DNA from 2 places in the Paenibacillus sp. Leaf72 genome. Region 2 is predicted to be linked to the other one. Evidence: predicted binding sites of a transcription regulator. Region 2 holds the regulator's gene; the other holds the start of a gene.
What was found. Region 2 encodes Rex, which represses fermentation and respiration genes when NADH is low (regulators of the CRP and FNR family bind a similar motif). Its sites were predicted from a motif close to TTGTGAAATATTTCACAA; they were not measured.
Positions count from the first base shown of each region.

Region 1: a site for Rex is predicted at 3,365-3,382, ahead of ASF12_RS16255 (formate/nitrite transporter family protein). Genes of this name have one in related genera too.

Region 1 is NZ_LMLV01000012.1:343,218-351,106, reverse strand. It holds gene ASF12_RS16265 (histidine kinase) at 1-2,360, shown strand, start outside; gene ASF12_RS16260 (pectate lyase) at 2,487-3,158, opposite strand; gene ASF12_RS16255 (formate/nitrite transporter family protein) at 3,443-4,264, shown strand; gene ASF12_RS16250 (L-lactate dehydrogenase) at 4,329-5,252, shown strand; partial or broken gene ASF12_RS33765 (transposase) at 5,375-5,626, opposite strand; gene ASF12_RS16240 (MauE/DoxX family redox-associated membrane protein) at 6,503-7,000, opposite strand; gene ASF12_RS16235 (hypothetical protein) at 7,050-7,442, opposite strand; gene ASF12_RS16230 (TlpA family protein disulfide reductase) at 7,760-7,889, opposite strand, start outside.
Region 2 is NZ_LMLV01000001.1:303,738-311,626, forward strand. It holds gene ASF12_RS01260 (3-hydroxyacyl-CoA dehydrogenase family protein) at 1-723, opposite strand, end outside; gene ASF12_RS01265 (AAA family ATPase) at 882-2,378, opposite strand; gene ASF12_RS01270 (hypothetical protein) at 2,371-2,913, opposite strand; gene ASF12_RS01275 (hypothetical protein) at 3,060-3,587, opposite strand; gene ASF12_RS01280 (amidohydrolase) at 3,587-4,888, opposite strand; gene ASF12_RS01285 (redox-sensing transcriptional repressor Rex) at 4,869-5,525, opposite strand; gene dinG (ATP-dependent DNA helicase DinG) at 5,522-7,889, opposite strand, start outside.

The DNA.
Region 1 (7,889 bases), on a different contig from region 2:
CGTATCAACGCAAGACGCCGGAGGAGATATTGGCTTCTATCTCCCGGCTGCATAAGGGACGCCTGAAAATCATCATTGGCTCGGTCGCAGGCTCCGGCAAAACGTATCATCTGCTGCAGGAAGGCCAGCTGCTGAAGCAGCAGGGCATTGATGTCGTCATTTGCGCCTTAACGCCAGCTCCAAGTACAAATAGGAATCAAGCAGCGCTTGAGTCTGAGCTGGAGCATGTCCCGAGCATTAAGTGGCAGCGCGATGGCAAGGAGCAGCAGGATTTGCCGCTGGAGGCGCTGCTCGCCCGCAACCCGGAGGTCGTGCTCGTCGATGGCCTCGCCCATCGCAACCGTACGTGCGCCCGCTTCCAGATGCGGCTGGAGGATATTCAATATTTGCTGGAGCATGGCATCAGCATCATTACGACGATTAATGTCTACGAGCTGGAGGGCGAGGACGGGGTTATTTTCAAAATGACGGGCATTCGTGCGGAGGAGACGGTTCCGGCGGACACGCTGGAATGGGCCGATGAGGTTCGCCTCATTGATGTCTCTCCTGAGACGATGCTGAGCCGGATGGAAGAGGGACTGCTCGGCAGCTCCCTCCATCCGGCTATGCGGCTGCCCGGCAATCTGGCTGTTCTGCGTGAAGTCGCTCTCTGCCTCATGGCAGAGGGTGTTCACGAAACGCTGGAAAAGCACCGCGAAGCGTTGGGCTTAAGCGGCCCATCAGGAGCAGCCGAGCGGATTGTGGTGTCGGCGCAATATCACTTCAACGGCTCCCTATATGTGCGCCGGGGCCAGCAAATTGCCAAGCGGCTGCATGGCGAGCTTGCCGTTGTCACCTTTCTGCTGCCGGGCCGCAGCTTATCGAAGGAGCAGCAAACGATCAAACGCTCGATGCAAAAGCTGGTGGCGAAGGTCGGCGGCGCGTTCGAGGAGCTCCCTCTGGCGCATGCGCGCAAGCTGCCTGCCGCACTTGTGGCATATGCAACGCGGCAGCATGCGACGCGCATTGTGATGGGCCATTCCAAGAAGAAAGCATGGCAGGAGCGTCTGCAAGGCTCTATCGTCAACCGCGTGCTCCGTAAAATACGGAACATCGACGTGTTTGTGATGACGGATCGGGCGGAGCATGAGGGAGAGCGGATTTTGCCCGTTAAAACCCGCTGGGGCGGGCAGGAGGCGCTTTTTCATCGTCTGGACTCCCGCGAGATGGAGGAACAGGCCCAGCGCATGCGACGCGGCACGTTCAAAATTTATATCGGAGCCGCTCCTGGCGTCGGGAAAACGTACAAAATGCTCCAGGAGGGTAACATTCTTAAGCGTAAAGGCGTAGATGTCGTCATTGGCTGGCTGGAAACGCATGGACGCAAGGAAACGGCCGAGCAGGTCGGCGACTTGGCGATTTTGCCCCGGGCAGTTATTCCCTATGGGGCAGCGCGGCTTGAGGAAATGGATACAACGGCTGTTATCGCGCGCCGCCCCGAGGTTGTGCTGATCGATGAGCTTGCCCATACGAATGTGCCCGGCAGCCTGCTCAAGAAAAGGTACGAAGATATTTTGCTGCTGCTGGAAAACGGGATTTCCGTTATTTCCACCGTGAACGTGCAGCATGTGGAAAGCTTGAATGACGCGGTGGAGCAATTGACCGGTGTGCGGGTGAGAGAAACGGTGCCGGACGCGATTTTACAAATGGCAAGTGAAATCGAGCTCATTGACGTTACGCCCCAAATGCTGGCGCAGCGCATGCGCGACGGCAAAATTTACAAGCAGGAAAAGGTGGAGCAGGCGCTGGGCTCTTTTTTCAAAATCGGCAATTTGATTGCCTTGCGAGAGCTGGCGCTGCGCGAAATTGCGGATGATGTCGATGAACGGCTGGAGTCGTGGGAACGCGGCCCTTCGCTTCGGGGACCTTGGCGCAAGCGCGAGGTGATTTTTGTATGCATCGATTTGGGTGATCAGGCGGAAAGGCTGATTCGCCGCGGCTTTCGCATCGCTCACCGCTTGAAGGCAGAATGGCATGTCCATTATGTGCACAGCCGTAAAATTCAGCAAACCGAGGTGCAGCAAAAGCGGCTTCATGCGCTGCGGCAGCTGTGCGAGCGGCTTGGCGGCCAGCTGGCGGTAAGTGCGGCAGATAGACGCCAGGAAATTAGCGGAATTTTGCTGAAACAGATGGCTGACCTGCAAGCGACCCAGCTCATTATTGGACAATCGCGCCGGCCGCCGTGGCAAATGCTCGTCCGCAAAACGATTGTGCAGGATTTGCTACGCTCCGCCAGACATTTGGATATGCTCATTGTCGCCAAATGGGAAACAGAGCCCATGCCGCCTAATCTCGGCACAGGCCCTGTTGATGATTTATAAACAGGCTTACTTACGGGGGACGGCTATCCTTCCAAACGCTAGGCTCTGCGGCTCAGGCTCAGGTTCAAGCTAAGGCTTAAGCTAAAGCTTAAGCGGCATTGCCGCGTCTTTTTTTGGAAGGATTGCCTAATAAGCCGTGTTTCCGGATTGACTGGTTTTGCCGGATGCAAAACCTTTGAACAGCGTCGGCACGCCAGAATAGCGCGTGTTTGTTATTTTGCCCGTTGTGGAGCTGCTGTCTGTACGCAAAATGGAATCCTTCACCTTGGAAATATCGCTATTTGAAACATTCATGGATACCGAATAAGAGGTGCCGCCATTTTGACGAACGAGCTTGCCGATGTCATTGGCCTTGAAATTTTTAATATTGATCGTGCCGGATGCATTCATTTGGAACACCTTGTCATAGGCTTTATATGCGCCGCCGCCTGTAATATTAACGGTACCGGAAGATTTTAGAGTCAAAGCGTCCTCGCCTACATCCTGCCATGTCACATTCTCAATATTGCAGCTGCCATAGCAGTGAACGCCGTCGGCAGCAGGAGCGCCGATAATGACATTTTTCAGCGTTGCGCCTGCCTCCAGACGGAATACCGGCTTCTGGTTCTCAGCCTGGCTGCCATCCCCTAACGTACTCGGGTTCGCGACAAAAACTTTGCCTTTGCCGTCATAGGTCGTATTTTTAGGAACAATAATGGTAGCGTTTACAACTTCTGCCGCTGATACAGGGGCAGGCTGCACACCAGCAATTGCAATAATAAGGGCCAAAGATAATAGAGCACCAATCCATTTTTTCATCGAATAAACTCTCCTTTATTCCATTTAATTTGGTTGTGGTGAAGCCTCATTCTTTAATGCCGCTATATTTATGCAAATAGATGTGCACCTCCGTTTGCATCTACAAGAAGACTACCTAATTTTTGCCATTACAGGAATAATCATTAGCTCAGTAGTTGTCCACTCCGCCGGGAATCCCTTATTTCTGTAACAATTTTCGCCTTTACCTGTGAGGAATGTCACAATCGACTGTGTCCCTCCTGTGTTATTCTAACCTCAGTAAGCAGCAAGAGGAGTGAATGCTCATGGAAACTGAACCGCTACGCAAGGTCGAGCAACTCGCACACAAGAAGCATATGATTTTTCAGCAAAGCCGCATCCGGTATATTTCCAGGTCCATGCTCGCCAGCATGTTCATTGGCTTTGGCGTTATAGTCGCCTTTAAGACGGGTAACTTTTTTTACGCCGAGCATTCTCCACTCGCTTATCCGATGGCCGCGCTAACGTTCGGAGCTGCGATTATTCTCATCGCATACGGCGGCGGCGACTTGTTTACCGGCAATACGTTTTATTATTCGTTTACCGCGCTCCGGCGCAAGCTCAAATGGACCGACGCCATCAAAATGTGGCTGACCAGCTACGCTGGCAACCTGCTTGGCGCAGCCGTGTTCGCCCTGCTCATTATGACAACCGGACTGTTCGACAGCGAGAAGGTCAATACGTTCCTGCTCAGTGTCGTCGAAGCGAAAATGCATACGTCGTCGATGGAGCTTTTTTTCCGGGCGATTTTATGTAACTGGCTAGTCTGTCTCGCCTTTTTTATCCCGATGGGCATGAAGCATGACGGGGCAAAAATGTTTTCCATGATGCTGTTCGTCTTCTGCTTCTTTATTTCGGGCTACGAGCATAGCATTGCCAACATGTGCACCTTTGCTATTGCACTAGTCGTCGACCATCCAGACACGATTACTTACGGCGGCGTCATTCACAATCTTGTGCCTGTCACACTGGGCAATCTGATTGGCGGCGGCGTATTAATGGGATATATGTATTATTTCGTGAACAAGCCTTATTTCGACAAAGAGGATCACGCGCAAGAGCAAGAACAGAAGGCATTGCAGAAGTAATTCAGGAGTAATGGCAAAAGCAAAACTAGAAGCAACTACACCATTAGACGGGGAGAGATCGGATATGAAAAAATCAAGAATTGTTGTCATTGGCGCTGGGGCTGTAGGCTCAACAACCGCTTATACACTGCTGCTTCGCAATCGCATGGATGAGCTGGTGCTTATCGATGCCAATGAGAAGAAAGCGATCGGCGATGCGCTCGACATGAACCACGGCATGCCGTTCCTTGGCGGCACGAAGGTATGGGCAGGCACTTACGAGGACTGCAAAGGCGCGGACATCATTATTATTACGGCCGGTGTGGCCCAGCGTCCAGGCGAAGAGCGCATTCAGCTGCTGAAGCGCAACGTAGCGATTTTTGACCAAATTATTGATGAGGTCTTGAAATATAATGACGATGGCATTCTGCTGATCGCCTCGAACCCAGTGGACGTCATGAGCTACTTCTCCTTGCGAAAATCGCGCTGGCCCGTTAACCGCGTCATCGGTTCAGGCACGCTGCTCGACAGCGCACGCTTCCGCTATCTGATTGGCGAAGAGCTGAACATTGATCCGCGCAGCGTCCACGCCCCAATTATCGGGGAGCATGGCGATTCCGAGCTGCCGGTATGGAGCCTGTCGAACGTTGCGGGTACAGAGCTCGGACTGAACGACGAACAGAAAGAACGGATTTTCACCGGCACACGCGATGCCGCTTACCAAATTATCGAAGCAAAAGGCGCGACGTATTACGCCATCGCTCTGGCACTCGACCGCATCTGTACCGCGATTCTGCAAGATGAAGGCGCCGTGCTGAACGTATCGACCCTGCTCGACAACTACCTCGGCGTATCCGATGTATACATCGGCGTTCCATGCGTCGTTGATCGCAGCGGTATCCGCAACGTTCTGGAGCTGACACTGTCGGACGAAGAAACGGCGCTGTTCCAGAAGTCGGCGAACAAGCTGAAAGGCTTGATTGAGTCGATTCGGGATGAGATGGCATAACATATTGAATCGAACATCAAATAGAGGGCTACTCACAGTTTCGCTTAGGTAGTTGAAACCTATAAAACTTGGACAAAGGAATCGTATTCGGTGAGATGAGCGGGTTGTGGCTCCAAACTGATCTACGGTTCTTCTTTGTCAGATACGGCCATTTTGAGCTTCAATCCTCCAGTGATTAAATAAATCATCTTAGTAAGGTTTCTAACCGATCTGTAACCATGCGCTCGTCGTTTCACGCATTGCACAAGCCCATCTATAGTCTCAAAGATGCCGTTGGTTTCTTTGGATGTAAACCGCCGTAAGATATGGTGCCCTGCTGATGCTGACGAATCGGCTTTTATCATATCTGAAATTTGACTATGAGTTTCCCAATAATACCAGTCATCTTAGAAGGAATTAGCCTACTCTGGTGTTTCCTGTTCCCATAGCTTCGAAAAGGTCAGCTTTAAGTGACACTCTTTGCTGTCTTTAAGTCTTTTGAGAGGTACGACAACTATCATGATACAGGGGGACCCGCACTGGATCTGTTCAGGCATTCATCAGGGTCGCGGTAAGCAGCCGATAGTTTCTATCGCCTGCTTACCCTTTTGTTCAGGGATTGTCGTCCATAACTGTTTTAGCACCTATTTCAACACGGATTATCACTATAAACATGTCTTGTGCATCGCTCATTTATTGCTGGAATGTCTCAGTATTGAATCATCAGACGGGCATGAATGGGCTACGCACCTTCTTTGTGAATTTCAGAAAGAAAACTGGGAAGTCATCAAGGCTCTCGCCATTTCCCTCCGTGGACAGTTCGCTTCTTAAGTGTTACCTAAGTAGTTACAATTTTCTTTTTAAATGTATTAAGTATTCAGTTAATTCTCTAATTATTACAATTTTATTCTTTTTGCAATAAATAAGATATCCCGAACCTTCGTTAATCTCAATATTCTCCAAAGAGGAAATATGAAAAACCTTGTGTTTCTTCCAAGTTTTTTTTTTGATTATGTATAACCAGTGCGGAGCTGAAAAAAATATAACTTGCTCAGAAATACTTGACTCGCAAAGTAAACGGTCTATCTGCTCATAGGAAGCATTTTTATAGTCAAGAACGATTGCCCTTATTTGATTTTGCACAAGTAGTAAAGATATTTGTGAGTAGAGCGACCGCAAAACAGCAATATTTCGGGATTTTTTTAGAATATATAAAATAAATACAATTATAAAAATTACAGTGTTTGTATACATAATCAATTTAATTATCATTATATCCTTTTAACCCAATTTTTTATAAACAAAATTTCAATCAACAAAACTAACCAAATAGATAAAAACATTAATTGAAGAGAAACAATTGTGTTAATAGGAATTTCAGCATTATACATTGTAATTAAAACAAATAGTATTAATAATCCATTTCTTAGTAATGGGTTTTTATTTAAAAATGATACTTCTCCAAAGCAAGAACAAGAATTTTGTGCTTTTCCACGATTTTTTCTCCATGTGATTATACTAAAAAAAACAAGCAGTATGATGCTCATTGCCTGTCTCCATACTTCCCATAAATCAAAAATAAATGCAATAGCCAATAATAATTCCAAACCGATAACTAACCTTGCAGCTATAGAAATGGTTTTAAATGGTAAAATATTATAGGATGAAATTTCCAACTGAAAATTGAATATATTTCTCAACTTAGAATTAAAAGCTAACAAAAAAGAAACAGCAATAATTATATTAGCAGTATAGAGGAGAAACACCATTACCAATACCCCTCAGTAATCATTTTTATTATTATTGAGTAAATAAACATTAAGACTGGTAACCATCTTCAAAACTAATATCAATAGGATACCAATTCATTTTGTTATCATTAATATAACATTCAAGAAATATAGGTCCCGTTTCCTCTACAAGTAAGTCGATATCATAATTTTGATCTACCCCTGGAATTTCACTATTTGTTCTATAATTTCTATTGTAATATGTCGTGGAGCCCAAAATTTCTTGTCGTGAATTAACGACCTTCATTTCTGTAAGAACCTCCTGATTTATAGGCATGTTCGTTATTTTAAGCAAATATGAAAAACTGACGACTGATGGAAGCACCTGAACCTTAATTTGGTTTATCACCAATCCTAAAACATGTTTTTTTTTATGAATATCAAAAGAAATCTCATCGCAAACTATGAGCTGTGTGTGCACTGACAATTCTCCTTTAAATTAGAATAATGAAATAGAGGAAACTAATTTCCTCCATTTCATTTATTTCATTAGCAGCTACGCACAACAACCAACTTTTTGATCACAACCAACCGGCTTACCTACACCTTTAGCGTCAAGGCAAATCGATATGATCTGAGCATATAAAATTTTAGTGTAGAAGGTACCACCATCTTGACAAGAGCCATTACTACAATAAGTCTTTTGTGTCGTTGAAGATGCAAGTGAATATCCTGCTGGACAAGGGCATCCCATATTTATCACCTCCTTTCAAAATTGAGCAGTATTTTTATTAGAGTTTAATCAAATTGTGTCACCATAAAATCATTCTTGTTATAAATTGTAGCCACATGTTTAACTTTATTATTTGTATCTAAAATAACAGTAAACGGGAGCATTACCTGAGGAAAATAATCTTCCATATTGCTT
Region 2 (7,889 bases):
CACCGAATCGAGACCGAAGCGGTCTGCCATCTCGAAAGGACCGTGCTGGAAGGAATAGCCGATACGCATCGCGCTGTCGATGTCTTCCGCAGAAGCAACGCCTTCCTCCAATACGTGCAGAGCTTCGTTTATGAACAAGCAAATAAGGCGGGATGTTACGAATCCGGGAGATTCAAATACCATGACGCCTTTTTTATGAATAATTTCTTCAACGAAATGTTTCGTGCTCGTAAAGGTATCCTCGCTCGTTTTAAGACCACGAACAATTTCTACCAAATCGATTTTGAGTACCGGATAGATGAAATGAAGTCCAATCACCCGTTCCGGATGTGCAGATGCGCTAGCCAGCTCCGTCAAGCTGAGCGTCGACGTATTGCTCGCCAAAATAACATCAGCGCCGCAAATGTCGTCTATTTGGCTAATGACAGCCTTCTTGCTTTCCAAGTCCTCGGTAACCGTCTCAATGACCAGTTCGCATTCGGCCAGTGCATCATAAGACAAAGTCATATGAATACGATTCATAATCAGCTTCTTCTCCGCCTGTGTCAAAGCCCATTTCTCGATTTGTTTGTCCAGGCTAAGCTCGATCATTTGCCTGCCATATGTCAATCGCTCTTCCGAAATCTCGATTAAATGAACGTCCAGCCCATTAGAGGCCAACATTTCAGCAATACCCTGGCCCATTGTTCCTGCGCCAACTACGCCAACTTTTTTAATAGACATGATTCTCTCCTTGTCGTTTCCCTACAGCATGTAAATGAGAAACATTCTCTTTATAGTTATGTTCAATGTTTATTATAACGGTTTTCTGAAAAAAAAGAAGACAGACATGTCGTCTGCCTTCAAATTGTAATAAATTGAGGATTATTCATGCTGAATTATTATGCGCTATGTGACAACTTCTTAAGCAATTCACGAAATTCAATGCCGCTGAGCGTTTCTTCACGGATCAGGACATCAAGCGCGTCCAGAAAAACTTGACGCTTCGTCGCCAGCATCGCAGTCGTCTTGGCCATTAAATCGTCAAGGATGGAGCGATTGATCTTCGCCCAGGCGTCAGGCGTCATCATTTCGGGATGAATAATGCCGAGCTCCGTTAAGCCTGATTCGACGAGCGTACGAACAATGTTCATCGCCTGATCAAAGTCGCCACGCGACCCTGTGCTGCGATTGCCGTAGAAGATTTCCTCAGCCGCCGCCCCACCAAGCGCAATCATAATTTGCCCATTCAGAAAATCCCTCGTATATAAATAACGGTCCTGCTCTGGATTATGACGCACATAGCCTAGCGCCTGACCACGTGGGGACAAGGCAACCTGAGATACGCTGCCCGGGCGGAGCAGCTCTGCTGATATCGCATGGCCGAGCTCATGCAGCGCCACACGCTCGCGCTCCTCCTTCGTCGCCTCGCGATCCGTCTTCTCGCCCATCATGACCTTGTCAATCGCCATAGCCAGATGCTGCTCTTCAATGACCTCGCTTTGCTCCCGCATCGCATAAATGGCGCCTTCGTTCATGACGCTCTCAAGCTGTGCGCCGGAGAAGCCGAACGACTCAGCAGCTACTTTCTCCAGCTCCACTGTATCGGCAAGCGGCTTGTTGGCCGCATGGATATTCAATATTTGATAGCGTGCTTTTTTGTCCGGCAGCTCCACACCAATATGGCGGTCGAATCGTCCGGGCCTCAGCAGTGCGCTGTCGAGCATTTCCTTACGGTTCGTTGCCGCAATAATGAGCAGCCGCGGTGCCGTATCCGCATGAATGCCGTCCATTTCCGTAAGCAGCTGATTAAGCGTTTGATCATATTCCCGATGCTGTCCGCCATCGCGCTTGCCGCCGATAACCTCGATCTCATCGATAAAAATAACGGCGCTTTCCTTGCCCGCTTTCTTCGCTTTCGTCCGCGCTTCTTTGAATAAGTCACGAATCCGGCCTGCCCCGACGCCGACGTACATCTCCACAAATTCACTGCCGGAGGCAGCCAAATAAATCGAATCGGTATATTGCGCGGCTGCCTTCGCCATTAGCGTCTTCCCGGTTCCCGGCGGTCCCGTCAGCAAAATTCCCTTCAACGGCCGAATGCCGAGCTTGCTCAGTTCCTCATGCCGGACTAGAAAATCGAGCGCCTCGATCAACTCCTGCTTGGCACGCTCCTGTCCGCCAATTTGCTCAAAGGAGAATGGCACGCTGTCCGATACCTTCCGCCGCTTCGTACCTGAAGCATGTGCAAGCTTTCCTCTGCCGGTCGCTAAATAAACGACAGCAGCTGCGATAATGACAAGCAGCACAAAAGGCATTAAATTCACATTCACAAATAAAAGAAAGGCAATCAATACCGGAATAAAACCAATTGCCATTTCGATGCCGTATTTACGCATAACTGGACACCTCCAGCTGTGCGGCTACACGCGGAAGCACGATATACTTCGTAGCCGTACCATCTTTCAGCGTAATGTATATATTGGTGTCATCCATATCGGTAACGGCGTGAACACCTGAATGTTCATCCGCCAAAGCTTTCAACGTCTCAGGAATAGTCGAATAGTTTTTGTGCTCCATCGCTTCAGCCACTTTGAATAGAGACGATGACCAAAGCTGATCCAGCTTGGCGTTCGAGCTTGTATTCGCAATATCGAGCTGAATGTCGCGGCCTCCAATGACAGATTTGCTTTGCCCCGCTATCGTTTCATATACATGCTTTAAATCCGCTCCAGCTGAAAGCGTCAGCGGGAAAGTAATACGGTCCGTATCCATAATAGGTGTCTCGGATGAAGCAATGCCTTCTATTGAATCAACCGCCTTGGCAAGCGGAGCTGCGAATGCAACCTGATGATAAATAAGCCAGCCTCCAAATAAAACGAGGGCGGACGCAGCAGCTGTTAGCAAAATCGGCATAATCTTGAGTTTGAACATCGTAAAAATCCCCCTCTCAAAATGACGGTGATATACCAAACGCATATCCACTCCGATACACGAAAGTATATCACATCGCCTGTTGAATAAGGGGGTGTAATAATAGCCAGCAATTCCAACTGTTACAGCTAAGGCATCCATTACAGCTAGGACGCCTTGTCACCTACTAAACTATATTTCTTCAAAAATGCGCCATCGCGGAACGAATAATACGCATAATAATATTTCGTTATCGCTTCATCACGGCTATAAAAAATTTCCCATACCGGCTCGCCGTTCAGCAAACCCGGCTGTGTTCTTTTAATATCCGCATCCGGCTCGCTGCCCAGTAAAGCAGTATCCGCCTGCTCTTGAGTAATATGCTCGGTCGCTTTCACCGTGAGCACAGGACCTTCCGCTGTCGTTAGAAATACATAAACGTCTTGTTCATCAGCCGTATTCCCTTTTACAACCCAGGAAATGCCATCCCACACCTGCTTCGTCATCCCGGTGACTTCCGTCAACTGCGCGGCTTCAATAGCATGCGCTTTAATAGGGGCTTCCTCTGCCCATAAATCCTTATGCACAGTTCGGTAATAAACAATCGTAACGGTCAGCAATGCGATAACAAAAATAACTGAAATAAAGACAGCCCGTTTTACCGTCCAAAACGGCTTTCTCGTTCTCGCCCGCATTATGCCTTCAACAGCCTCTCGAAGCTCGCCTGAGCATCGTGACGAATTTTCTCCTCATCAAGCAGCGTGCATTCGCCATCCCGTACAACTTGGCGGCCGTCCACCCATACATGCTTAACGTCGCGGCCAGAGCCGGCATATACCAAATGGGACACAATATCCGTCTGTGGATAATAATGCGGCTGTTCAATATCGATCGCGATGAAGTCAGCCTTCATGCCAACGCGCAGGCGGCCAATGGAATCCTCCTGCCAAATGGAGCGAGCGCCGTATACCGTTCCCATACGCAAAGCTTCAATGGCTGGCACAACCGTAGGATCGCCAGAAACACCTTTATGCAGCAAAGCCGCAAGATTGATTTCCTTGAATAGATCAAGATTGTTGTTGCTCGCCGCGCTGTCCGTGCCTAATGATACAGTTACACCTGCGCGAAGCAAAGCAGGCACGCGGGCAATGCCGCTTGCCAGCTTGAGGTTGCTGACCGGGTTATGCGATACGGCTACTTTGCGTTCAGCCAGCAGCGCAATTTCCTCGTCATTCAAATGCACCGCATGAGCAACGAGCGCCGGACGCGAGAAGAAGCCTAAATTGTCGAGATGCTGAACGGGACGAACGCCATAATCGCGAACGTTCTGCTCTACTTCGGCAATCGATTCTGACATATGCGTATGCAGTGGCAAATCATAATCATGAGCGGCCTGAACAAATTTCTCAATATAATCTGGCGGGCATGTATAAGGCGCATGCGGCGAAATCATCGTCGTAATCCGGCCATCGGCCTTGCCGTTCCAATCGCGTGCGAAAGCAATCGCTTCCGCCAGCTTAGCTTGCTGTACATCCTCCGGGCAAAGGCCGATGACGCCGCGCGTCAGACAGCCGCGAATGCCGGACTGTTCAACAACTTCGGCCAGCTGGTCCATGCGGTCATACATATCCACGAAAGCTGTCGTACCGGATTTAAGCATTTCCACCACGGCAAGCGCGCTGCCCGCACGGGTATCAAGGTCGATGTATTTGCCTTCCATCGGCCACATTTTTTGCTCCAGCCATACTTGCAGGTTTTGATCATCGGAATAGCCGCGCAGCAAAGTCATAGCCGCATGTCCATGCGTGTTTACTAGACCCGGCATAAAAGCAAGCTTGCTGCCATCCAGCTTTTGCACATCGGCTTGCAGCCCAGTTGGAGCTTCTGCTCCGATATATGTAATGCGATCATCGGTTACAACCATATGCCCTTGCAGCACATGCTCGCCATCCTCCATCGTTACAAAACGTCCATTTTCAATCCAAATTTGGCTCATTTTCGTCATCCCTTTCCCTCTCCAAGTAATAGGCCAGACTTAGCAGCTCTTTCGTAAAGTCAGCATGATGTATGCGAATTTCCTCAGGTACCTTCAATATCGCTGGGGCAAAATTAAGCAAGCCTTCAATGCCGGCGTCAATAAATTGATTAGCGACGTTTTGCGCTTCAAATCCGGGAACGGTTATAATGCCGATCCGGATATTGTTTTCCTCCACCGTTTGTTTCAGCATATCCATCGGCATAACGGTCAAATTATTAATTTGCGAGCCGATTTTAGATGGATGCACATCAAACACCGCGATGATTTTCATATTGTCTTTGGAGTATTTATTATAATTGCAAAGCGCATGGCCTAAATTACCCGCACCGACAAGCGCGACATTTATCGTCTGATCAAGCTTGAGAATTTGGCGAATTTTTTCAATTAAATACGTCACATCATAGCCGATGCCTTTACGGCCAAAATCGCCGAAATACGCCAAGTCCTTACGGATTTGCGCCGGATTCAAATCCAGCTTGACGCCAAGCTCCTGGGACGAAACGGTCTGCACCTCCCGGTTGTTCAGCTCGTTTAGCACTTGCAGGTAAATGGGGAGGCGTCTTACGACGGCCTCCGATATTTTCGTCTGCTTCACCCGTTCTCCTCCTCCCTCTCGGCACCAAGCCATTCTTTCATTCTCGGTACAATTTGCTCTATATGCATATGCTCAATTTTCGGGCCAGGCAAGGAATACAGAAAATGCTTGCCATAATACGTTTCAATCACTCGCGTATCATAAATAATGACAATGCCTTTATCCTTCGCCGTTCGCACGAGCCTGCCGAATCCCTGCTTGAAGCGAATAACCGCTTGCGGAATTGACAGCTTCATAAATGGATTTTGCTTTTGGCGCTGCAGCAATTCCGACTTCGCTTCCAACAGCGGATGATTGGGCGGTTGGAACGGCAATCGGACGATGGCAAGGCAAGTCAAGGCTTCGCCTGGAATATCTACGCCTTCCCAAAAGCTGCTTGTACCAAGCAGTACGGACTCTGGCTGCTGCAAAAAACGCCGCGTCAGCTTCGTACGATTGCCGCTGTCGATGCCTTGGCCCAGCACTTGAATGCTGGTGGCCGCGAGCGCCGCTTTAAGCGGGTCATATACCTGCTTGAGCATTCGGTAAGAGGTGAACAGCACCAGCATTCTGCCATTGGTCTGCTGCACTGCATCTGCCAAAGAAGAGACGAGCATTGAAATAAATGCGGGCTCGCCCGCCGAGCCTTTAAGAACAGGGAAATTGCGCGGAATAATGACGAGCGCCTGCTCCCGGTAATTAAACGGCGATGCCAGCTGTACGGTGCGCAGTCTGCCCGCCTCTTCAAAGCCGCTAAGTCCAAGCTGCTCTTCGGCGAACTGGAATGACTTTTGCACCGAAAGGGTGGCTGACGTTAAAATAATGCTGTCCTTCACATCAAATAAATACTGCTGAAGCTGGCTGCTCACATCAATCGGCACCGCATAAAGATGCAGCGAGCGATGCTTGTAGGTCATGTTGGCTTCCAGCCAGAATACGTCAGTCGTCTGATCGACTTTCATAAAGCTGCGCAGATCATCCTTAACTCTCGTCAAATCGCGCAAAACGCCATTCAGATCCGTTACAAGCGCCTGTACGGCCAGCTCATCGATGCGGTCTTTAATTTCCTCAGACATTTTCTCAGCTGTCTTCAGCACGCGAATGAGCTCCGTATGAATATTGGTCTCTTCGGCGAGCACTTCGGACCAGCCTTCAGGCAGACTGTCGCCTCGCAGGCGATAAACGGATTGATTGTTTTCACCCGTCGCGTCAGGAGAAGCTTGCACGAAGCTGTACAGCATTTCAAAGAGCCTCTCCCAATGCTCCTTCACTTCCGTGAAGGTCGGGATAATGGTGTCAATCGTCTCAAGCCAGCCTTGAACCCGCTCATCGCTTTCCTGCTGAAGATGAATGCGCAACGATGGCAGCAAGCCGGAACGACTATCCTTGAACATCCGCGTAATCGCATTCGTTATCGAATAATAGCCCAGCTGCATGCCCAAATGCTTGCTTGCTACTTCCTCCACATGATGTGCTTCATCGACAATCAAATGGCTGTAAGTCGGCAGCAGCCGATGATCCGCTTGAATGTCTGTAAACAGCATGGAGTGATTCGTAATGCACACATCGGCAATATTAGCTTCATGCTTCGCACGATGGTAATAGCAGCGTTTGAACCAAGGACAAGCCCGGTTCAGACAGGAATCTGCATCACTGGCAACGGTCGACCAGAAATCAGTCCCCTTGTTGCTGAAATTCAGCTCTTCCTGATCGCCTGTTTCCGTCTCGCCCAGCCAAACGACCATTTGTGAGGCAGTAATTGCATCATCAACGGGGGACATCATATCCCTCGTATTTATTTTACTTTCAAATTTGCGCAGGCACAAATAATTCCCTCTGCCCTTGAAAATAGAAGCTCGGAACTCTATCGGCAAAATCTGTTTTAGCAGCGGCACATCGCGATGCCTTAGCTGCTCTTGCAAATTAATGGTATGCGTGCTGACGACTATCTTCTCATCTTGACGGATACCATAATAGAGCGCTGGAATCAGATAGCCGAGAGACTTTCCTGTACCTGTTCCCGCTTCAATGAGCAAATGGCGTTTGCTATCCAGCGAATCAAACACTTCATGGAACATCGTCGTCTGCGCTTCGCGTTCTTCATAATTCGGGAATTGCTCAATAAAACGCTGCTTGATTTCATCCAAATATTGCTCGAATGACATATCCTGCAAAGGCGAGGCTCCCTCTTCGCTTCGCGCGGGCTTTTCCTCTGTCCATTCTCTGGCTTTCAACGCAAACTGGTTGAAAAAATCATAATCCGGAACACCCATAACGATGTTCTGTTCCACCTGCTTAAGCGTCAGCGTAATAAACCAGCTTAAATCGCTGCCATTGTCTACAAGCGAAGATAACCGCTGCAAAGTCAGCAGCGGCAAGCTCCGT